3 linked regions of the Rheinheimera salexigens genome follow. The protein of the gene in region 2 interacts with the protein of the main gene of each other region in a pairwise test. Links are inferred from orthologs where the notes say so. Each region holds a gene or a part of one and is shown on either strand. Other genes may lie near its edges. The genes, in order: groL, aceE and BI198_RS06125.

Evidence for each region.
Region 1: the proteins of aceE (region 2) and groL interact in binary tests that used the Escherichia coli proteins (3 or more experiments, as listed by UniProt). The link is inferred for Rheinheimera salexigens from one-to-one orthologs.
Region 3: the proteins of aceE (region 2) and BI198_RS06125 interact in binary tests that used the Escherichia coli proteins (3 or more experiments, as listed by UniProt). The link is inferred for Rheinheimera salexigens from one-to-one orthologs.

Annotation. Positions count from the first base shown.
Region 1 is NZ_MKEK01000001.1:3,290,918-3,295,806, forward strand. Bases 1,234-4,190 are described here. They hold groL (chaperonin GroEL), read right to left. Parts: upstream 3,556-4,190; coding sequence 1,912-3,555; downstream 1,234-1,911. Other genes in these bases: BI198_RS15220 (DUF3016 domain-containing protein), read right to left, coding at 1,234-1,638; BI198_RS15230 (co-chaperone GroES), read right to left, coding at 3,615-3,905. In the rest of the region: BI198_RS15205 (glycerophosphodiester phosphodiesterase), read left to right, coding at 1-139; BI198_RS15210 (MerC domain-containing protein), read right to left, coding at 166-585; BI198_RS15215 (prephenate dehydrogenase), read left to right, coding at 742-1,053; more of BI198_RS15220, read right to left, coding at 1,096-1,233; BI198_RS15235 (protein-disulfide reductase DsbD), read left to right, coding at 4,238-4,889.
Region 2 is NZ_MKEK01000001.1:976,340-981,536, reverse strand. Bases 1,309-4,573 are described here. They hold aceE (pyruvate dehydrogenase (acetyl-transferring), homodimeric type), read right to left. Parts: upstream 4,176-4,573; coding sequence 1,509-4,175; downstream 1,309-1,508. Other genes in these bases: pdhR (pyruvate dehydrogenase complex transcriptional repressor PdhR), read right to left, coding at 4,318-4,573; aceF (dihydrolipoyllysine-residue acetyltransferase), read right to left, coding at 1,309-1,497. Outside these bases: more of aceF, read right to left, coding at 1-1,308; more of pdhR, read right to left, coding at 4,574-5,076. UniProt on the Escherichia coli protein: Component of the pyruvate dehydrogenase (PDH) complex, that catalyzes the overall conversion of pyruvate to acetyl-CoA and CO(2).
Region 3 is NZ_MKEK01000001.1:1,329,287-1,333,966, reverse strand. The notes cover bases 995-3,742. They hold BI198_RS06125 (DUF440 family protein), read right to left. Parts: upstream 2,657-3,742; coding sequence 2,333-2,656; downstream 995-2,332. Other genes in these bases: rlmA (23S rRNA (guanine(745)-N(1))-methyltransferase), read left to right, coding at 2,825-3,610; BI198_RS06130 (peptide MFS transporter), read left to right, coding at 995-2,163. In the rest of the region: BI198_RS06135 (DUF6170 family protein), read left to right, coding at 122-427; more of BI198_RS06130, read left to right, coding at 607-994; BI198_RS06115 (transglycosylase SLT domain-containing protein), read right to left, coding at 3,778-4,434; gshA (glutamate--cysteine ligase), read right to left, coding at 4,582-4,680. UniProt on the Escherichia coli protein: May act as a double-stranded DNA (dsDNA) mimic. Probably regulates the activity of a dsDNA-binding protein.

The sequences.
Region 1 (4,889 bases), 2.3 Mb from region 2 along the record:
TAATTTAAAAGTGTATGTGTATACGGTTGATCAAGCAGACGATATAGCGCGGTTACGGCAGTATGGTGTGGATGGCATTTTTACTAACTATCCAGCCAGAAGCCGCCAGTTAGTATTGGTATTAAACGAAAATAAGTAAGTAGTATTTTTTAAATTACACCCAGACTAACAGAGTTCTTCTTTATCGTCATCACAGCTAGTACATTGGCTACATAAGCGCATATTCATTACATGAGCTAACACTACTAAAATAGCGCCTATTATCAAAATGGTATGTTCATATTCAGCACCCCAAGCGGCTTTTTGCCAATAAATAAACCCACCCAAAAACAATGAGTAAAATGGATAAAGCTTGCGGTGATAACGATGAAAACCAATAAATAGCGTTATAAAGCCTAACACCATTGTGGTTAATAACACGATATTTTCAAAAGCATGGTTATGCATAAAGCTTAAGCCAAGCAGAGGCAATACCGGTAATAACACAGGCAGCATGATGCAGTGTATAGCACATAACGAGGTTATGGTAATACCCACTTTATCAAATAAGCTACGAAAACTGGCTAACACGGCAATGTCTCTCACACTATGAACGTTGAAACGATATAATATAACAAATCAATTCGGTTGGGAATGGCGCAATGAAAATATTTTATTTCAACGCTAATGTCTGCTGAAGGTTAGCGGTTAATGTGGCATAATATCCCGAGTTTTCAGCAGTAGTATTAACAGGTAGTAGTAATGGATACGTTATTAAATCAACTCGATGACAACTTAAAAGAGCTGTACCGTAAAACGGTTGACGCTGATGCTGTGCTAGATAAATTACAGCAACAGGGTAAAGCTAAACATCAGCATATATTTGTCGACAATAGTGTATTCCAAGCAACCAGCAATCGCTTTATGCCTTATCTTTCCGAAACCGCTGAGCAAGTTTCAGCAATGCGTTTAAACCAACAGTTTAATACTGCTACTTTAGAGCGTGTGGTAAAGCAATTAAAGTTACTGCATAAAACCTTAGCTGATTTCCGTCTAGCAATTAAAAGTAGCTAACCGGCTTGTTTAGCCGGTTAATTTAGCAGGTACTAGTGGGTATTAGTTATCGCTAATTTTAGGCTGTTCCGCTTGTGCTGCTTGTATTTTGGGCAATACATCACGGCTAAACCATTGCTCTAACATCTGTTTTTCATAGCGAAACTCATCATTATCTCGATAACTGCGTAACGTATGCATAAAGCCCATATCACGCAGCTTCTCTTCTTGATTGATAATTTGTTCGCCATAGTTATTTTGAATAATATGACTAAATTTTATCGCAGGTGAATATATTTCTTTAACGACCCGCAACTCGTTGCCCGCCCCTCCTGCAAAAGGATCAATCTCACCGGCTAAATCCAAATCCGTTACCGTAATCTTCCAGCTATAATCCTCCGGCAGCTTTTTTGCCATATCAACAAAGTAACCGTCAAAAATTTTAAGCACCCTTTCACGATACCTATTTTTAGATTCATTAGCCGGACGAATATCAGTAAACTTCTCTGGCTGTTGCCAGTTTACTTCAACTTGCGCAGCATAAGCAGCTGTCCCCGCTAAACTAGCTAGACTAACCACACTGCAAATTAAAGCTAATTTACGCATATTATTTCTCCTTAACTTAAAAGTTTACACTTAGTTACGTTAAGCGCTAAGTAGCAAATTACTATTTAGACAACTAATTACTACTAACAGTTCAGCTTTGTTTTAAAGCGCGTGTCAGCCACTCTATCCTTATTCTAGGATAGAGATCAGGCTAAACTGTTTAAATTTGTAGCAATATGCTGGAATAAAGTGTGGGTAGATAGTTGTTAAGCGGTATTTAGCCATAAAAAAAGCACCGAAAAATCGGTGCTTTTTATGTGTTAAGTGGGAGGCTTACATCATGCCGCCCATGCCACCCATACCGCCCATATCAGGCATGCCGCCACCTGATGATTCTGGCGCTGGCTTATCAGTGATCATCGCTTCAGTAGTGATCATTAATGAACCGATAGAGGCTGCAAATTGCAGTGCAGAACGAGTAACTTTAGTTGGGTCAAGAATACCCATCTCTAGCATATCGCCATACACGTCAGTTGCCGCGTTGTAACCGTAGTTACCTGTGCCTTCTTTAACTTTGTTGATAACAACAGAACCTTCTTCACCTGCGTTTTCTACGATTTGACGCAGTGGTGATTCCATGGCACGTAGGGCAATTTTGATACCGTGGGTTTGGTCTTCGTTAGCACCTTTTAAGTCAACTAAGCTAGCTGCAACGCGCACTAATGCTACGCCACCGCCAGGTACTACGCCTTCTTCAACTGCAGCACGTGTTGCATGTAATGCATCTTCAACGCGGGCTTTTTTCTCTTTCATTTCAATTTCAGTTGAGGCGCCAACTTTGATTACTGCAACACCGCCAGATAATTTAGCTAAACGTTCTTGCAGTTTTTCTTTGTCATATTCAGACGTGGCTTCTTCAACTTGTTGACGAATTTGCTTAACGCGGCCGTTAATCGCCTCTTGCTCACCGGCACCATCAATAATAGTGGTGTTGTCTTTAGTGATCACAACGCGCTTAGCAGTACCTAATTCTTCTAAACCGGCTTTTTCTAATTCCATACCGATTTCTTCAGAAATAACCGTAGCACCGGTTAATGTCGCAATGTCTTGTAGCATGGCTTTACGACGGTCACCAAAACCTGGTGCTTTAACGGCTGATACTTTAACGATGCCGCGCATATTGTTGACGACTAATGTGGCTAAGGCTTCGCCTTCAACGTCTTCAGCAATAATAAATAATGGCTTACCTGATTTAGCCACTGCTTCTAATACTGGCAGTAATTCGCGAATATTAGAGATTTTCTTATCAATGGCTAAGATATACGGGCTATCTAATTCTACTTGGCCAGCTTCTTGGTTGGTGATGAAGTAAGGTGATAAATAACCACGGTCAAACTGCATACCTTCAACCACATCTAGCTCATTCGCTAAACCTTGGCCTTCTTCAACAGTAATTACGCCTTCTTTACCCACTTTATCCATGGCTTCGGCAATAATATTACCAATCTCTTCATCAGAGTTAGCCGAGATAGTACCCACTTGGGCAATAGCTTTGCTGTCGGCACAAGGCTGAGATAAGGCTTTTAAACCTTCTACTGCTGCGATAACAGCTTTATCGATACCGCGCTTTAAATCCATTGGATTCATACCTGCTGCAACGGCTTTAACGCCTTCAGCAATAATATTTTGCGCTAATACAGTGGCTGTAGTAGTACCGTCACCGGCTTCATCATTGGCTTTAGAGGCAACCTCTTTCACCATTTGCGCGCCCATGTTTTCAAACTTGTCTTCTAGCTCTATTTCTTTTGCCACTGAAACACCATCTTTGGTGATCATTGGCGCGCCAAAAGATTTATCTAAAATCACGTTACGACCCTTAGGGCCTAAAGTAACTCGTACTGCGTTTGCTAAAATGTTTACGCCTTTAAGCATTTTATTGCGAGCGTCATCACCAAAACGTACGTCTTTTGCTGCCATGTTTTCTAATCCTTATAAAGTAGTCAATGTAGTATTAATATAAAAACACATTGAAATAATTAGTCTAAAATAACACCTAAGATATTGTCTTCTTTAGTGATTACATACTCTTGACCTTCAATTTTCTCGGTGCGCTCTACGTAGTTACCGAACAACACTTTGTCACCTACTTTTACATCTAATGCTTTTACATCACCGTTATCTAACACACGGCCATTGCCTACAGCAACGACTTCACCACGAGTTGATTTTTCTGCTGAAGCGCCTGTAAGAACAATGCCACCAGCTGATGTGGTTTCAGCTTCTAAACGTTTAATAATGACACGGTCATGTAATGGACGAATATTCATGCTCTATCTCCTAAAGCGGTTTCGGTTGTATGACACCTTTGCTAAACATGATTGTTTAACTCAGGTGTAAATTGTCTGCTCACTATATGGGGTGACGGAAGATAAAACCCAAGGCTTAAGTTTAAAAAATTGTTTAACCCAGTTTTTAACTGCTTTATCCTGTTCTGATAAATAAGCTAAAAACCTTGGATAAAGCCTGATAGACTGAAATCCGCTACTCGGACATTAAATAAATTGAAATTCGTTATATGAAATTCGATTATTTGAAATAGTTTTAGGCTATAGCAGGTCTATGCTGCTGACCCTCAAAGATGAATAGGAAGCTGTAAGCAATGTATAAGCTGTTTTTACTGCCGTTAATTCTCTGGTGCGGATTATTACAAGCCCAGAGTAATAGTTCTGTATTAGATAGTTTGCTGAATACTCAACCCACTTTTTTACCGGTTGAGCAAGCATTTGAATTTGATTTTAACCAGCAAGATGAGCAACTTATTGTCAGCTGGACCATTGCCGACGGTTATTACTTATACAAAGACAAAATAAAGCTAGGTGGCATTGCAGTAAGTTTTTCTCATCCTACTTACCCGGCCAGCATGCAGATTGAAGATGAATACTTTGGCATCACAGATGTCTACTTTCATCAATTAATTTTACGCATTCCATTAGCTGATATCAGTGAAGATGCGGTATTTAAAATTCAATATCAAGGTTGTGCTGAAGCCGGTTTATGCTATCCGCCGGTAACTAAAGAACTGCCTATTTCAACTGTTATAAACAAAGATAATGCTACTGCCAATGCAGGATTAGCGAGTGATTCTAAGCAAACGCCTATTTCTAGCCAAAATACTTTGGCTAACAAACTGAGTGATGGTGCTAGCTTAGCCACCTTGTTTGGCTTTTTCTTACTTGGCTTAGGCTTAGCTTTTACCCCTTGCGTATTCCCAATGTACCCCATTTTAACCAGCATTATTGTCGGTCAAGGCA
Region 2 (5,197 bases):
AGATTTAGATACACCCAAAATAGCCACTTCTGGCGCATTAACAATAGGCGTAAATGCCGTACCACCAATACCGCCAAGACTTGAAATAGTAAAACAGCCACCCTGCATATCGCCAGACGTTAATTTACCATCACGGGCTTTAGCTGAAATTTCTTGCAACTCGCGTGATAACTCAATAATACCTTTTTTGTTTACATCGCGAACTACTGGCACTACTAAACCATTCGGCGTATCAACAGCGATACCAATATGGATATATTTTTTCAGAATTAAGCTAGCACCATCATCTGATAACGAGCTACTAAAGGTTGGAAACTCTTCTAACGCTTTAGCAACCGCTTTCATAATAAACACTAATGGCGTGTATTTAACCCCCAGCTTTTTCTTTTCTGCCAACTGGTTTTGCTGCTTACGGAAATCTTCTAAGCCAGTAATATCAGCTTCGTCGAACTGAGTAACATGCGGAATCCGTACCCAGTTACGATGTAAGTTAGCACCAGACAGCTTTTGAATCCGCGATAACGGCTTAGTTTCCACTTCGCCAAATTTGGCAAAGTCTACTTTCGGCCATGGGATTAAATCAAAGCCTACGCTGTTAGCGCCGCCTGAACTAGCCGTAGCACTTGCACCACTACTAGCTTGCTTAACTAACTGCTTAACATAGTTTTGCACATCTTCTTTAACCACGCGGCCTTTACGGCCCGTAGCGGTAACTTTGGCTAAATTAATGCCAAATTCTCGCGCTAAGCGGCGAATTACCGGCGAAGCATGGGCATATTCTTTATTTTCAACAAAGCCATCGCTTGCAGTTGCAGCCTGTTCTTGTTTAGCTGGTTGAGACTCAGCTTGCTTAGGCTCAGCGCTTTGTGCTTTTTCAGCTGTATCTGGCGTAGTTTCAGGCTTAGCTTCTGTAGCAGCTTCGGCGGCATCATCAGCAGTTGCAAACACCATCATTAAACTGCCGCTAGACACTTTATCGCCAATAGCCACTTTAATTTCTTTTACCGTACCTGCTACAGGTGCCGGTAATTCCATCGCCGCTTTGTCGCCTTCAACACTCATTATTGACTGATCAGCAGACACTTTATCGCCTACTTTAACTAATATTTCAGTCACTTCTACAGCGTCAGCGCCAATATCTGGCACATTAATATCTTGTAAGCTGGTCGTTGCCGCAGCTTTAGGTGCAGCCTCTGTCTTAGCTTCAGCTTTTGTTTCAGGCTCAGCATCAGCTTTTGCTTCAGGCTTAGCTTCTGCTTTACTCTCAGCGCCAGCAAAAATCATTACCACGCTGCCGGTTTTTACCATATCACCAATGGCGACTTTAATTTCTTTTACCACACCAGCTTCAGTCGCTGGTAGCTCCATTGCCGCTTTATCGCCTTCGACATTGAGAATGGTTTGATCAACAGCAACGCTATCGCCTACTTTGACCAAGATCTCAGTGACTTCAACTTCATCAGCACCAATATCCGGAACTTGAATTTCAATAGTCATTTGCAATCCTCTTATGCGTATAGCGGGTTGATTTTACTGCTGTCGATGCCGAATTTCTTCAGCGCATCAATAACAACAGCCTGCTTCAACTCACCTTGCTTAACCAGTTCGCTTAATGCCGCAATAACAATATAACTAGCATTAACTTCAAAATGACGGCGTAAATTCTCACGGCTATCTGAACGACCAAAACCATCCGTGCCTAGCACTTTATAAGAGGTTGATGGTAAATAAGCCCGAACTTGCTCGGCATAGCTCTTCATATAATCGGTTGCAGCAATGGTAGGCGCGCTATTCATTACAGTAGCAATATAAGCCGTTTTCGCTTTTGCTTCTGGGTTTAACATATTAAAGCGTTCAACATCATGGCCATCACGGGCTAATTCATTAAACGACGTTACTGAATACACATCAGACGCTACGCCGTAATCTTTACTTAGAATATCCGCTGCTTTACGCACTTCTTTTAAAATGGTACCCGAACCTAGCAATTGCACTTTACCGCGATCACCATTTAAGGTTTCCAGCTTATAAATACCGCGACGAATACCTTCTTCAACGCCTTCTGGCATAGCATGGTGCTGATAATTCTCGTTCATTACCGTTAAGTAGTAGTAAACGTTTTCTTGTTTCTCGCCATACATACGCTCAATACCATCTTGAATAATCACCGCTAGCTCGTAAGCATAAGTAGGATCATAAGAGATACAGTTAGGTACTGTACTGGCTAATACATGGCTGTGGCCATCTTGGTGCTGTAAGCCTTCGCCGTTTAAGGTAGTACGACCGGCAGTGGCACCTAATAAGAAACCACGCGCTTGCTGATCACCGGCCATCCACGCCATATCACCGACGCGTTGGAAACCAAACATCGAGTAATAAATGTAGAACGGGATCATCGGTAAATCGTTGGTGCTATACGAGGTTGCAGCCGCAACCCAAGACGACATCGCGCCTAGCTCGTTAATACCTTCTTGTAATACTTGGCCGCCAGTATCTTCTTTATAGTAAGACAATACCGAGCGATCTTCAGGGGTATAGGTTTGGCCACCTGGGTTATAAATACCAATCTGGCGGAACAAGCCTTCCATACCAAAGGTACGGGCTTCATCGGCAATAATTGGCACAATTTGCTGACCAATATTTTTATCTTTTAATAAGATATTTAACATGCGCACAAAAGCCATAGTGGTAGAGATTTCGCGTTTTTGCTCTTCAAGCAAGCCGTCAAACTCTGTTAACGCAGGCAAAGTTAGTGCTTGGCTAAATTTAGGTAAACGTTTCGGCGTATAACCTTTTAACGCTTCACGGCGCTGATGCAAATAGGCTAGTTCAGCCGAGCCTTCAGGCAACTTAATATACGGTAGCTCAGCAACCTGATCTTCAGTGATATAATCTTCAAGGCCTAAACGTTTGCGCAGAATCAATATGTGCGTCATATCCATTTTTTTCACTTGGTGCGCAATATTTTTACCTTCAGCTGCTTCACCCATGCCATAACCTTTAACGGTTTTAGCTAAAATAACGGTTGGCTTATCGGTGCACTCTTGCGCCGCTTTAAAGGCAGCAAATAGTTTTGAAGGCTCATGGCCACCGCGTTTTAAAGCGAATATTTCTTCATCGGTTAAATCCGCTACTAACGCTGCTGTTTCTGGGTAACGACCAAAGAAATGCTTACGTACATAAGCACCGTCATTAGCTTTATAAGTTTGGTAATCGCCATCAACGGTTTCATTCATTAACTGCAATAATTTACCGGTAGTGTCTTTGGCTAATAGTTTGTCCCAACCACGACCCCATACGACTTTAATTACGTTCCAGCCAGCGCCACGGAATAACCCTTCCAATTCTTGGATGATTTTACCGTTACCCATTACTGGGCCGTCTAAGCGCTGTAAGTTACAGTTAATTAAAAAGCATAAGTTACCCAGCTTTTCGCGGGCAGCAAACGAAATAGCACCGCGTGATTCTGGCTCGTCCATCTCGCCATCACCTAAGAAAGCATAAACCCGCTGTTCTGTGGTGTCTTTTAAGCCACGACCATTTAAATATTTTAAGAACCGTGCTTGGTAAATAGCAGAGATAGAACCTAAGCCCATCGAAACAGTTGGGAACTGCCAAAATTCCGGCATTAATTTCGGGTGCGGATAACTTGGTATACCCTTGCCATCTACTTCTTGGCGGAAGCCATCTAATTGCTCTGCCGTTAAGCGACCTTCAACAAAGGCACGGGCATAAATACCCGGAGAAATATGGCCTTGATAATACACTAAATCGCCACCGTCTTTATCGTTAGGTGCGCGGAAAAAGTGGTTGAAACAGGTTTCATAAAACGCTGCTGATGACTGATAAGACGCCATATGGCCGCCTAAGTCTAATTCTTTTTTCGAACCACGTAATACAATCATTATCGCGTTCCAACGGATAACCGAGCGAATACGTCTTTCTAAGTTAACATCACCAGGGTACGCCGGCTCTTGTTGCGGCGCTATGGTATTAATGTAGTTAGTTGTCACACCGGTAGGCATTGCTACGCCTTCTAAACGCGCTTGCCCTAACACTTGTTCAAGCAGGAATTGAGCCCGCTCTACCCCTTCAGTGCGAACAACCGATTCTAACGCTTCTAGCCACTCTTTGGTTTCTAGCGCGTCGATGTCAACTTTATTGACTTCAGACATATCGAGGTTTCCTTTGGTTATACACGCCTGTGTTATATATACACATGGTCGTTAAAAAGTTATTTTGATTAAGCTACAAGTAAACTTAACCCATCTTACTTTGCTCGGTACTAGCTTTATTCAGTACTAGCTTTACTCAGTATTAGCTTTGCTGAGTGCGCCGCAGTGACCGCTCAATGCGCGACCGCTCTTTGCCTATCTCTAACAACGCTTCTTCAATAAAGGCTAAATGGCCATTACTGGCCTGACGCGCCTGTTCCGGCTCGCCGTTAATCACCGCCTGCATTAACCGCTGACGATGCTGATTTAATTGGCCAACAATGCCTTCTTTATGCTGCAAGCTGTCTAAATTGATACGTATATTCTTTTCAACTAATGGCATTAAACCGCGAACTAAATGCAGCAACACCACATTATGCGACGCTTCGGCCACGGCTAAATGAAAATTACCCACCGCCTTAGCTTCACTGTCTAAATCCGTTAACTGCTGTGCATCACAAATAGCATCATAATAACGTTTAATCTGGGCAAAATCGGCCGTTGTACCGCGTAACGCGGCGTAATAAGCACAAATTCCTTCTAAGGCATGCCTAAACTCTAGCAAATCAAACTGCGATTCTGGATGCCGAGCAATTAATTCAAACAGCGGATCCGTTAAGCCCTGAGTTAAATTTTCACTGACATAAGTACCACCACCTTGGCGGCGGTTCACTAAGCCCTTAGCTTCTAACTTCTGGATCGCTTCACGTAATGAAGGACGAGACACCGCAAACTTTTCTGCTAACTCGCGCTCAGCCGGCAACCTTTGGCCAGGAGCAAAGCTGCCCTCAAGCATCATGTTTTCAAGCTGTTCAACTATCCTATCGGAAAGCTTAGCGGGTTTAATTTTAAAGTCTGCCATGTAAGTAAAAAAACGCCTCAAAAGTGAGTTAGTAGCCTAACATAAAACCAAGTGTAAATTGGTCTTACCAATATCCATTTATGCGCGATAAAGTAACATTATTCTACTCTCAAGTAAATAA
Region 3 (4,680 bases), 350 kb from region 2 along the record:
ATAGATCAAACAGGTAAACTAGGGGTTATCTGTTACTAGTGGGCCAGTTTATTTACCTTGTTATTAATACTAGATTAAATACTGTTCACTTTACGCATTATTACTATAGTAGGAACTTATTATGTTGTATTTTAGTAGCCGCGGCATTCCAGAGTTAGCCGGCTTAGATCTTAATCAGCGGATGCAAGTTATTCGGCTTACTGCGGATCAACTGCCTGCGCCAACCAAAGTAATGCTTAACATCATTAAGCTGTTAATCTTAACCCCGTTGTTTTTGTTGATTGCGCGTAGCACTGGCTGGGAAATAGTCGGTTATATGGTTTTATTGCTAATTAGCTACCCTGTAATCACCCGCCCTATCACTTTTGCGCTTTGTCGGCCCAGAATGACCGCTGTTCGGCAGAAACTATTTGATACAACAAAATAAAATTTACTCAGGTTCTGTTACATCTGCCCTTAACCAGACCTGAATCAACTGCAAATACGGCATATTTTCGACTTTAGTCGCACGTTAACGGGTGACAAGCCGCAGTTAGAAATGCATAATCCAGTGCAACTTCGTACAAATTAAGCGAAGAATATAATTCTAACAATCCTGGGGAATCCATGACTGACTCTAGCAATATTGCGGCAGTGCCCGAAAACCAGCCACAGTTTCTCGGCCATCCGGTCGGGCTTTATGTGTGCTTTCTTACCGAAATGTGGGAGCGGTTTTCATTTTACGGAATGAAATATCTGCTGTTGTTATATTTAACAAAGTACCACTTATTTAGTGATGCTGGCGGCTTAGACGTGTTAGGCAGCTATGCCGGCTTAGTGTATGCGATGCCGGTAATTGGCGGTATGTTAGCCGACCGTTATTTAGGTATGCGTAAAGCGGTAACCTTTGGTGCTATTTTACTCTGTTTAGGCCACTTAGGCTTAGCCTATGAAGGCTTTCAAGCCTATATGGTAGACGGCGAGGTAATACGAGATAACGGCGCCATTCAGGTGTTTTATTTCTCACTGGCTTTAATCATTATGGGTGTGGGCTTTTTAAAGCCAAATATCTCTACGATTGTTGGTCAGTTATACGGTAAAGAAGATGCGCGTCGTGACTCAGGTTTTACCATCTTTTATATGGGTATTAACTTGGGCTCGTTTATCGCTACTTTATCAGTGACCTATTTAGGTGAAACCTACGGCTGGGGCTACGGCTTTGGTTTAGCGGGTATTGGTATGGTACTGGGCTTAATTATCTTTTTAAGCGGCCAAAAGTACTTATTCGGTTATGCCGAACCAAGCAACCCTGCTTTATTAAAACAAAAAGTGTTTGCTGGTATTAACCGCGAATGGCTAATTTATTTTGCGACCATCCCTGCGTTAGCCTTAATGTGGCAGCTGGTGCAATATAACCCAGTAGTGCACAACACTTTAGTCGGTTTATCTTTCATTGTTCTGTTTGGTATTATTTGGTTTATGGTGACCCAATGTACTAAAGAAGAACGTGACCGTATGACAGTGTTAATTGTATTAACGGTTTCTACCGTAGTGTTCTGGGCATTGTTTGAGCAATCTGCATCATCCATGACGCTATATGCTGACCGCGTGTTAGACCGTAGCATCTGGGGTTTTGAAGCTACTGCTGGCCAGTTTGGTGCCTTAAATGCGTTCTTTATTATTCTGTTTGCACCGTTATTTGCTTGGTTATGGATTGCCTTGGCCAGACGCAAAATTGAACCTAGTACCCCAGTTAAATTTGCCTTAGGTATTATTCAAGCTGGTTTAGGTTTTGGTGCTTTAGTATACGGTGCCAACCACCCTAACGAAGCCGGCTTAGTGGGTGCCTGGTGGTTAGTCTTAGCTTATGCCTTACATACCATGGGTGAGCTGTGCTTATCGCCAGTGGGCTTATCGGCTGTTACTAAGCTTGCTGTACCAAAAGTAGTGGGTGTAATGATGGGTGCTTGGTTCTTAGCCACGGCCTACTCAGAAGTACTGGCTACCCAATTAGCTAAGTTAGCCGCTATTGACACTCAAGCGGGTCAAGTAGCCGACATCCCAACCGCCCTTGCCTCTTATAACGAGCTATTTAGCTTCTTATTCTATGTCGGCATTGGTTTTGGTGTGTTTATGCTATTACTTAGCCCTTGGCTAAGAAAACGCATGCACGGCGTGCACTAAGTTATAAATTAAAGCTATAAATTATGGCTTAAGGCTATAGCAAAAAGCCCGTGCTACTTGTAATAAAGTGCACGGGCTTTTTTTATGCGTCTACAGGGACAGATAAAAAGGGTCAGAGTGATTTAATTAAACAATTAAATCACTCTGACCCTTTTTATTTTGTTGGCCTTTATTGGCCGCGCCATTGAGCGTGACATAGCGAATCGTGTTTTTCGCGGCTGAGTAATATGCGCGCTAATACCATATCGGCTTCGCCATCTATGCCGCTTAAGCCAATTTGGGCTTCAAGTTGTAGCTCTGGCTCAATGTCTTGCATCATAATTTCAACCCAGTCTTCTGTGGGTGGCACTAGATCAACAAAGCCTCGGCTGTCGGCATTTTGTTGGTACATGGAGTAATCTATGGCTGAAAGGTTGTCAGCGGCTAGCTCTTCGAATATATCAAAGGCGTGATCGCACAGTTCGTCTAAGGTCCAGAGTTCTAGGTCTTGCATCACGGCTCCACTGTCGTAATAAAGGTTGTAACGATTTCGTCTTAAAAGACATTAAGCAAATTGTTGCTTAAAAATGCATTATTTGGCTGCGGACATTATAGCAAGGCTTTGCTTAAAACACTGCGCAACTGCTACACTTAGCGTCAATTTTTCTGTTTAGATTGTATTATGTATCAATGTCCGCTTTGCCAACGTCCTTTAACTGCCACTGATAAATTGTTTAGCTGTAGTCAGAACCATAGTTTTGATATCGCTAAAGAAGGCTATGTTAACTTATTGCCAGTGCAACAAAAAAATTCTAAAGCACCTGGTGATAATAAAGAAATGATGCAGGCTAGACGCGACTTTTTGCATGCCGGTTGGTATCAGCCGTTAGCCGATGCAGTAAGTAAGATGCTACAACCGTTACAGGTTAAGCAATTATTAGATTTAGGCTGTGGTGAGGGCTATTACAGTGGCCAAATACAGCAAGCCTTGCCGCAATGCCAAATTTACGGTTTAGACATTTCAAAAAATGCCATTAAACAAGCAGCGAAATCCAATAAACAACTGCAGTTTTGCGTTGCTAGCGCTTTTAAGCTGCCTTTTATTGATCAGTGTTTTGATAGCATAGTGCGTATTTATGCGCCTTCGGCGGCTGATGAGTTAGTGCGAGTGCTAAAACAAGATGGTTATTTATTAACGGTGACACCCGGGCCTGAGCATTTGTTTGAAATGAAACAAGCGGTATATGCGGAACCAAGATTACATGATGATGCGATTGAACAGATAGCCGGCTTTAGCCATCAGCAGCGGCAAAGACTGAGCTTTCGCTTAGACTTTAGCCAGCCGGCTGATGTGTTAGCTTTAATTCAAATGGTGCCGTTAGCGTGGAAGTTTACTGCAGAACAGAAACAGCAGTTTGCAGAAAAATTCTGCAATAACGGTAACAGCATTAGCATCGATTTTTACTAGACCTGTATCAGTTAGCTTAGTATTGATGCGGGCTCGGAGTAAATTAACAAAAATTAATGTACACTGACCCCATATTCTATGTGCACTGACCCCATATTCTGTTAATTAGGGCTAGCCCCAGAACAGGCGCCATAACCAGCCGCGTTTTAAGTCGTCTTCACATTGATTTAATTGTGCGGCATAGGTTTTTGCCCGGTTATCCACTTTTTTGCGGTATTCACTAACCAGGTTTTACTTTTGTAAGAACCGCGACGATAACCGCCCCAGCCTTCGTGATAATTTAAGTATTGGTGATAACCATCCCATTTAGAGACTTTATTTAAACGATGGGTTTTGTCGATATACCAGCCCATAAAGTCCATGGCGTCGCCAAAGTTGTCGCGACTTACCCAAAACCGATCGGCTTCTTTAACGTATTCATCCCAAGTAACGGTTTTAGCTTGCGAGTAACCATAAGCTGTACTGGCTCGGCCATAAGGGATAAAACCGAGGAACCAACGCATGGGTGGCCGGGCATTATGCTTAAAGCTGCTTTCTTGATACATGATGCTCATGGGGATATGAATAGGCACGCCCCATTTATCGCGCACTTTTGCCGCTTCGTCATACCAACTACGATGCTCATGAAAGATTTCGCAAATATTAGCGCTGTTTTTTGGCGGTGCGGTGCTGCAACCGGCAAGAATAATGGCCATTATTCCGATTAGGCTAATGCGAGAGGCGACTTTACGCGCTAAATTACGCGTTTTAGCCTGAGATTGGCTGTGAGCTATATTAGCGATAGTCTTAGCAGTATTGTGAACTATGTTTTGAACTTTTTTCATCCGGCTGATTCTAACAAGGTGTAGCAAAGCTACAAGCTTTATGTGTTATTTCTCCCTGGATTAAAGTTAGGGCTACCATTTGGTAGCCCATTTTTTTTGCCTATTATTTACGGTTTGCTTTAGTTGCTCATCAAACTATTGATTTAGTTACTCATCACAGTCGGGCATTTCGGCATAATACTGTTTTAAGTATTGCGAAAAACTGATGTCTTCTTGTTGCTCAATTTGTTGCTGCTTTTGCAGCGA